DNA from 2 places in the Streptomyces sp. NPDC001902 genome. Region 1 is predicted to be linked to the other one. Evidence: riboswitches for the same ligand, from Rfam matches in the RefSeq annotation. Region 1 holds a riboswitch; the other holds the start of a gene.
The links. Region 1 has a riboswitch for cyclic di-AMP ahead of ACFYYN_RS27105 (transglycosylase family protein). Riboswitches for the same ligand answer to the same signal wherever they lie in the genome.
Positions count from the first base shown of each region.

Region 2: another riboswitch for cyclic di-AMP. It lies ahead of ACFYYN_RS14900 (C40 family peptidase); the one in region 1 lies ahead of ACFYYN_RS27105 (transglycosylase family protein).

Region 1 covers NZ_JBIATA010000018.1:142,504-145,924, reverse strand. The annotation lists gene ACFYYN_RS27110 (aldo/keto reductase) at 1-408, opposite strand, end outside; cyclic di-AMP (ydaO/yuaA leader) riboswitch at 1,043-1,234, shown strand; gene ACFYYN_RS27105 (transglycosylase family protein) at 1,237-2,388, shown strand; gene ACFYYN_RS27100 (SAM-dependent methyltransferase) at 2,594-3,409, shown strand; gene ACFYYN_RS27095 (putative bifunctional diguanylate cyclase/phosphodiesterase) at 3,406-3,421, shown strand, end outside.
Region 2 covers NZ_JBIATA010000007.1:178,701-182,121, reverse strand. The annotation lists gene ACFYYN_RS14910 (CDP-alcohol phosphatidyltransferase family protein) at 1-327, opposite strand, end outside; gene galE (UDP-glucose 4-epimerase GalE) at 593-1,576, shown strand; gene ACFYYN_RS14900 (C40 family peptidase) at 1,667-2,140, opposite strand; cyclic di-AMP (ydaO/yuaA leader) riboswitch at 2,144-2,297, opposite strand; gene ACFYYN_RS14895 (hypothetical protein) at 2,646-2,951, opposite strand; gene ACFYYN_RS14890 (ATP-dependent Clp protease proteolytic subunit) at 2,958-3,421, opposite strand, start outside.

The DNA of each region.
Region 1 (3,421 bases):
GTAGAAGACGTCCACGTGGTCCAGGCCCATGCGGCCCAGCGACTGGTCCAGCGACGAGAGCAGGTACTTGCGGCTGCCCCATTCGCCGTACGGTCCCGGCCACATGTCGTACCCGGCCTTGGTGGCGATGAAGAGCTCGTCGCGGTACGGGCGGAAGTCCTGGGCGAAGAGGGTGCCGAAGTTGGCCTCGGCCGAGCCGGCGGGCGGGCCGTAGTTGTTGGCCAGGTCGATGTGGACCACGCCGCGGTCGACGGCGCGGCGCAGCACCGCGCGCTGGTTCTCCAACGGCGAGGTGTCGCCGAAGTTGTGCCACAGGCCCAGGGACACGACGGGCAGCAGGACCCCGCTGCGCCCGGTCCTGCGGTATTCCATCGAGGCGTAGCGGTCGTCGGCGGCGAGGTAGGGCACGCGAGGTCTCCCGGGCGATGTAAGAAAATGTGCGGGATTGGGAGGCTACCGTCGCCCAATCGGCGCTGTCACGTCCGTTCTCCGGACGGCGGCCGTCGTGCACGTCCCCTTTCTCGCCCCGCCGGAGGGGTGGTTGTGGCGCACGCCACACCGCGGAACGCCTCGGCGCGGCCCGTCCGGGAATCGCGGACCCTCCTCGGCGGTTGCATCCGGGGGGCGTTCCTCCGGGGGGACCTCAGGACGGCGCGGTCCGGGGCGGGTTGGACCGGAACACGTCCTGTCTTATCCGGCATTAAGCCGCCTAACCGGACATATGCGGCCACAGTGCATGCGTAGGGAATCGATGCGTGATGGGTGTCACGCGCCGAACACGCAGCGGAGGCCATGGGCCACGCAGCGTCTAATGTTCCCGCCGAATTTCACCGGGTGATATCGCGCAATTACCGTGGGACAGTTTTCCGCCTACACAGAGCGGACACTTCTCACCTAAAGTCACAGAAGCGGATGATCGACTTGCGGTCCGCCGGGGGGCGTGATTCTGGTCCTTGCTCCGGGACGATTCCGTCGTTTAGCTTCCAGATCTCGCAGGACAAATTCCTGCGAGATTCTTCCGGGTAGAACGCCTAGTCCTGCCGCTGCCCGGACGCCGGATGACAAGACCGCACGGCAGGAGCGGGGGACCCAGGTAGTTTGCCGTTCCCGTTGGTCTCGGGACGGCTAGGGGTGAAGTCGCAGCGACATGCCTTTATTTGGCATGCCCCATTGCGGCCGGGCATCTCCAGCCCGAACCCGACAGCTTACCTCGCAGGCGTCGGAGAGGAATTCGGCATGCCCGGTAAGGGAAAGCACCGTCGTCCGCGGAACACCCGCATTACCCGTATCAGCGCGCTGGCCGGCACCACCGGCGCCGCCGTGGCGCTCCCGATCGTCGGCGCCACCGGTGCCCACGCCGCTCCCGTGAGCGTCTGGGACAAGGTCGCGGCCTGCGAGAGCACCAACAACTGGTCCATCAACACCGGTAACGGCTTCTACGGCGGACTGCAGTTCACCCAGAGCACCTGGGCCGGCTTCGGCGGCACGAAGTACGCCCCGCGCGCCGACCTCGCGACCAAGGCGGAGCAGATCGCCGTCGCGGAGAAGGTCCTCGCGACCCAGGGTCCGCAGGCCTGGCCCGTGTGCGGTCCCAAGGCCGGTCTGACGAAGGCCATGGCCAACCCGTCGGCCACCCCGCAGAGCGTCTCCGGCACCGCCGCGAAGCCGGCTGCCAAGCCCGCCGCCCCCGCCAAGAAGGCCGAGGCGCCGAAGGCCGCCACCGCCAAGCCGAAGAGCGCCGGCGGCTCCTACAAGGTCGCCGGCGGCGACACCCTCTCCAAGATCGCCAACGCCCGGTCGGTCGAGGGCGGCTGGCAGAAGCTGTACGCGAACAACGAGTCGGTCATCGGCGGCGACCCGAACCTGATCTACCCGGGCCAGGTCCTGTCCCTGGGCGAGAAGGCCGCCGCCAAGAGCGCGCCCAAGGCCGCGAAGGCCGCCCCGGCCGCCAAGCCGGCCGCCGCCAAGGCCGCCAGCACCTCCGGCTACACCGCCCCGCTCGACCACGTCACCCTGGGCACCGCCTACCACCAGGCCGGTGCCATGTGGTCCAAGGGCTACCACACCGGTGTCGACTTCATCGCCTCGACCGGCACCAAGGTGAAGTCGATCGCCGGCGGCACCGTGGTCTCCGCGGGCTGGGGCGGTTCGTACGGCAACCAGGTCGTCGTCAAGCACGCCGACGGCCGGTACTCGCAGTACGCCCACCTGTCCGCGCTGTCGGTCTCGGCCGGCCAGTCGGTCTCCGCCGGTCAGCAGCTGGGCCTGTCGGGCGCCACCGGCAACGTGACCGGTCCGCACCTGCACTTCGAGGTGCGCACCACCCCCGACTTCGGCTCCGACATGGACCCGCTGGCGTACCTGCGTGCCCACGGCGTCAACGTCTGATCGGACTGATCGACCGTCATCCGTCGGTAGGCTGTGCCCTGTTCCCCGTTTGTAGGGAACAGGGCACATGCCTTTGGTCTGTGACCGAAAACGGATCGAATATTTCCATTTCTTGTGTCCTCTCGAACGGTCGATCAGTAGCCTCTCTCGCACGTGGTCGTGTCCACGACCACGAATCCTGATCGCCGACGAGCTGGAGCCGTTGATGGAACGCCCTGCCTGGGCCCCCCAGGGGATCGATCTTTCCGTGCCGAGCGTGTCCCGCATCTACGACTACTACCTGGGCGGTTCGCACAACTTCGAGGTCGACCGGGAGGCGGGACGGCGGGCCATCGAGGCCTTCCCGGGGCTGCCGAAGATCATGCAGGCCAACCGGGCGTTCATGCGCAGGGCCGTGCGTTACTCCGTCGACCAGGGCATCACCCAGTTCCTCGACATCGGCTCCGGCATCCCCACCTTCGGGAACGTCCACGAGGTCGCCCAGGCCGCCAGTCCCGGCGCGCACGTCGTCTACGTCGACCACGACCCGGTCGCCGTCGCCCACAGCCGTGCCGTGCTGGAGGGCCACGAGAACGCCGCCATCGTCGCCGCCGACCTGCGCTCGCCCCGCGACATCCTGGACAGCGCGCAGGTGCGCGGGCTCATCGACCTGGAGCGCCCGGTCGCGCTGCTCCTCGTCGCGGTCCTGCACTTCCTCGAGGACGCCGACGAACCGGCCAAGGCCGTGGCCGAACTGCGCGACGCCATCGCCCCCGGCAGCCTGCTGGTCGTCACCCACGCCTCGGTCGAGGGAGGCCCGCGCAGACCCGAGGAGGGGGAGCGGGTCGAGAACGTCTACCGCAGCGCGAGCTCGCCGCTGATCATGCGGTCGCGGGCCGAGGTCGAGCGCTTCTTCGACGGCTTCGACCTCGTCGAACCCGGCCTGGTCTCCGCGCCATTGTGGCGCCCCGACGGCACGGACGACGACGAGCTCGACCCGGTCGTCTTCAGCGGGTTCGCGGGCGTCGGCCGCAAGGCGTGACCGTGAGCAGGG
Region 2 (3,421 bases), on a different contig from region 1:
GAAGATGTAATCGAGCCAGCCGCCGAACTCGGAGCCCTTGCCGGTGAGCCGGGCCAGCTTCCCGTCCATGCAGTCCAGGATGAAGCTGAAGTGGTACAGCACGGCGCCGATGATCAGGTACTTCCAGTCGGCGAGCGCGAAGCAGGCCGCGGCTCCCAGGCCGAGGAAGAGGGCGCCCCAGGTGATCTGGTTGGGGGTGAGTCGGGTCCACCTGGCCGTCCAGCGCACCAACGGGGTCGCCACGGGGTCGACCAGGAAAACGGTCCACCAGGCGTCCCGCTTCTTCTCGGTGAGGCGCCGTACTTCCGCGAGCGGCGGTATTTCCATGGACCAGAACCCTTTCGAGGCGAATCAGGCACCGAACCGGGGCAGCGGATCGGTTGAGGCTGGGACGCGTCCGCGATGCTGCGCGGGCCGTCGGGCGAGCGGTGTCCCGCGGTGGGGCCTGCTCCAACCGTTCCTACGACGCGGGGCGACGGCAAACGGTTGTGTGGATGAATGGATAGTAAACAAAAAGTCGGCGGAGTGTACCGCGGGGCCCGTCCCGCAGGGGGTTCGGGGCCGCCGTGGGAGAGCCGTTAGGATGCGTCGGATGACGTGGTTGATTACTGGCGGTGCCGGATACATAGGGTCGCATGTGGTGAAGGCCATGGTCGACGGCGGCGAGCAGGTCGTCGTCGTGGACGACCTGAGCACCGGCGACCCGCAGCGGCTGCCCGCCGGGGTGCACCTGGAGAAGGGCTCCGTGCTGGACGCGGAGCTGCTGGACCGGGTGCTGCGCGATCACTCGGTGCGCGGGATCGTGCACATCGCGGCGAAGAAGCAGGTCGGAGAGTCGGTGGAGCGTCCGCTCCACTACTACCGGGAGAACGTCCAGGGCCTGCAGACCGTCCTGGAGGCCGCGGTGCGCGCCGGGGTGACCAGCTTCCTGTTCTCGTCCTCCGCCGCGGTCTACGGGATGCCCGACGTCGACCTGGTGACCGAGGAGACCCCGTGCGCGCCCATGAGCCCGTACGGGGAGACCAAGCTCGTCGGCGAGTGGATGGTCCGGGCGACGGGTGCCGCCCACGGCATCGCCACCGCCTGCCTGCGCTACTTCAACGTGGCCGGCGCGGCCACGCCCGAGCTGGGTGACGCGGGGATCTTCAACCTCGTGCCGATGGTCTTCGAACGGCTCTCCCAGGGGAAGCCCCCGCTGATCTTCGGCGACGACTACGAGACCCCCGACGGCACCTGCGTACGCGACTTCATCCACGTCGAGGACATCGCCTCCGCCCACGTCGCCGCCGCGCGCCGGCTGGCGGAGGACCCGACCGCCGCCCTGGTGTTGAACATCGGCCGCGGCGAGGGCGTCTCGGTCGCCGAGATGGTGGGCATCATCGGCTCGGTCACCGGCCGCACCGACGCGACGGCGCAGGTCATCGAGCGCCGCCCCGGCGACCCCGCCCGGGTCGTCGCCTCCGCCTCGCGGATCGAGGAGGAGCTGGGCTGGACGGCCCGCCACGAGGTGCGCGAGATGGTCGCCTCCGCCTGGGCCGGCTGGTGCCTGCGCCACCCGGAGCAGGCCCGGCACTGAGTTCCGTCCCCAAGACCGCGGGAGGGGGGGGGGGGGGGGGGGGGGGGGGGGGGGGGGGGGCGCCCCCCCCCCCCCCCCCCGCGACCGGGGTCACTTCACCCGTCCGTACCAGACGCTGCGGCTCCAGATCTTCTCCAGCCGCACCCGCCCGCCGGGTTTGGGGGAGTGCCAGATCTTCCCGTGCCCGGCGTACATCCCCACGTGGTACACGTTGCTCCCGTAGTGGAAGAAGACCAGGTCACCACGGGTCCGTGAGGACTTCCGGATGTGCCGGACGCTGTTGTACTGGGCGCCCGCGGTACGGGGGAGCTTCTTGCCCGCCTTCTTGAAGGAGTAGAAGGTGAGCCCGGAGCAGTCGAACCTGCCGGGGCCGGCGGCCCCGTACTGGTACGGCGCGCCCCTCTTGGATGCCGCGATCTTCAGCGCCTTGGCGGAGACCGCCGCCGCGTCTGCCTGCTGGGCGAGCTCCGGCAGTACGGCGGGACCGGCCACGGCGGCCGCCGTGAGGGCGGAGACCGCTCCGAGCCGGCACAGGACCCCGGACATGGCTGTTGGCGCACTCATGCGCAACCCTTCGTCGTCCGCCTGCGAAGGATGACCTGTCGGGTTCGGGCAGGCGAAGATGCCCGGCCGCGGCTGCGGCTTCACCCCAAGGGTCCGGCGACCGGACCCGTAGTGCTCGGGTCCTCCGCTCCTGCCGATGAGTCGTCGTCGACCTGGCATCCGCGCGGCGGCAGGATTCGGCGTCCGCGCGGACCGCCCCGCCGGGATGACGGGGGCTTGTCGTCGAAGGGATGATCACCCACCGAAGCGGCCGATTCCCAGCACAACCGGTCGAATGTGAGTCTGTTCACGACTCACCTATTCGGGTGGACTCCGCGACACGGGACCCGGACTGACGACTCGAAAGGAGTCGAACACCAGGGACGGAGCGTCAGATTCCGGATGTGTGCGGCCATATCGCGCAACTCGGGGCCACTCGGCCGTCCACGGCAGATACAACGATCGGGCGAGTCCATTCGGTTCGAGTTCGCGCCGCCCGAACGGACCAGTGTGTCGTGACGCTCCGTCAGCACGGCCGTGATGGCGGCAAGGTGACCTGACCGGTGCGCCGTTCGCCGTCCAGCACCCGCAGCGCCCGTTCCATCGTCGCCGTGTGCACCTCGCCCTCCCCGCGCATGTGCATCAGCGTCAGCGCGTCCCGCAGCTCAGCCGCCCTCCCCACCAGGGCCTGCGCGGCGCGCAGCGCCCCGTAGGTGTCCCGGGAGCGGGACGGGTTGATCCGGCCCAGCAGGTCCACGACCTGCAGGTAGGTGTCGATCAGCTCGCCCTCGGCCCGCGTCAGTGCGGGGAGCGGGGGCAGTTCGGGTACCACGGCCCGTCACCGCAGGGCGCGCGGGGCGCGGCCGGCGCCGTCCTTGCGGCTCAGCGTCAGCCGGTCCACCAGGCCGTAGGCGAGGGCCGACGGTGCGTCAAAAATGGTGTCCCGTTCGATGTCGGCCCCGATCCGCTCCGGTGCCTGACCGGTGTGGCGTACCAGCAGTTCCTCCAACTGCTCCCGACGGCGGAGCAGTTCCCGGGCCTGGATCTCCAGGTCCGCGGTGGTGCCCTGGATCACCTCCGCGAACGAGGGCTGGTGGATCAGCACCCGCGCGCCGGGGGTCATCAGCCGCTTGCCGGGCGCTCCGGCGGCGAGCAGGACGGCCGCCGCCGAGGCCGCCTGGCCGACGCACACCGTCGACACGTCGCAGCTGACGAACTGCATGGTGTCGTAGATCGCGGTCATCGCGGTGAAGGACCCGCCGGGAGAGTTGATGTAGAGCGAGATGTCCTGTTCCGGGGCGG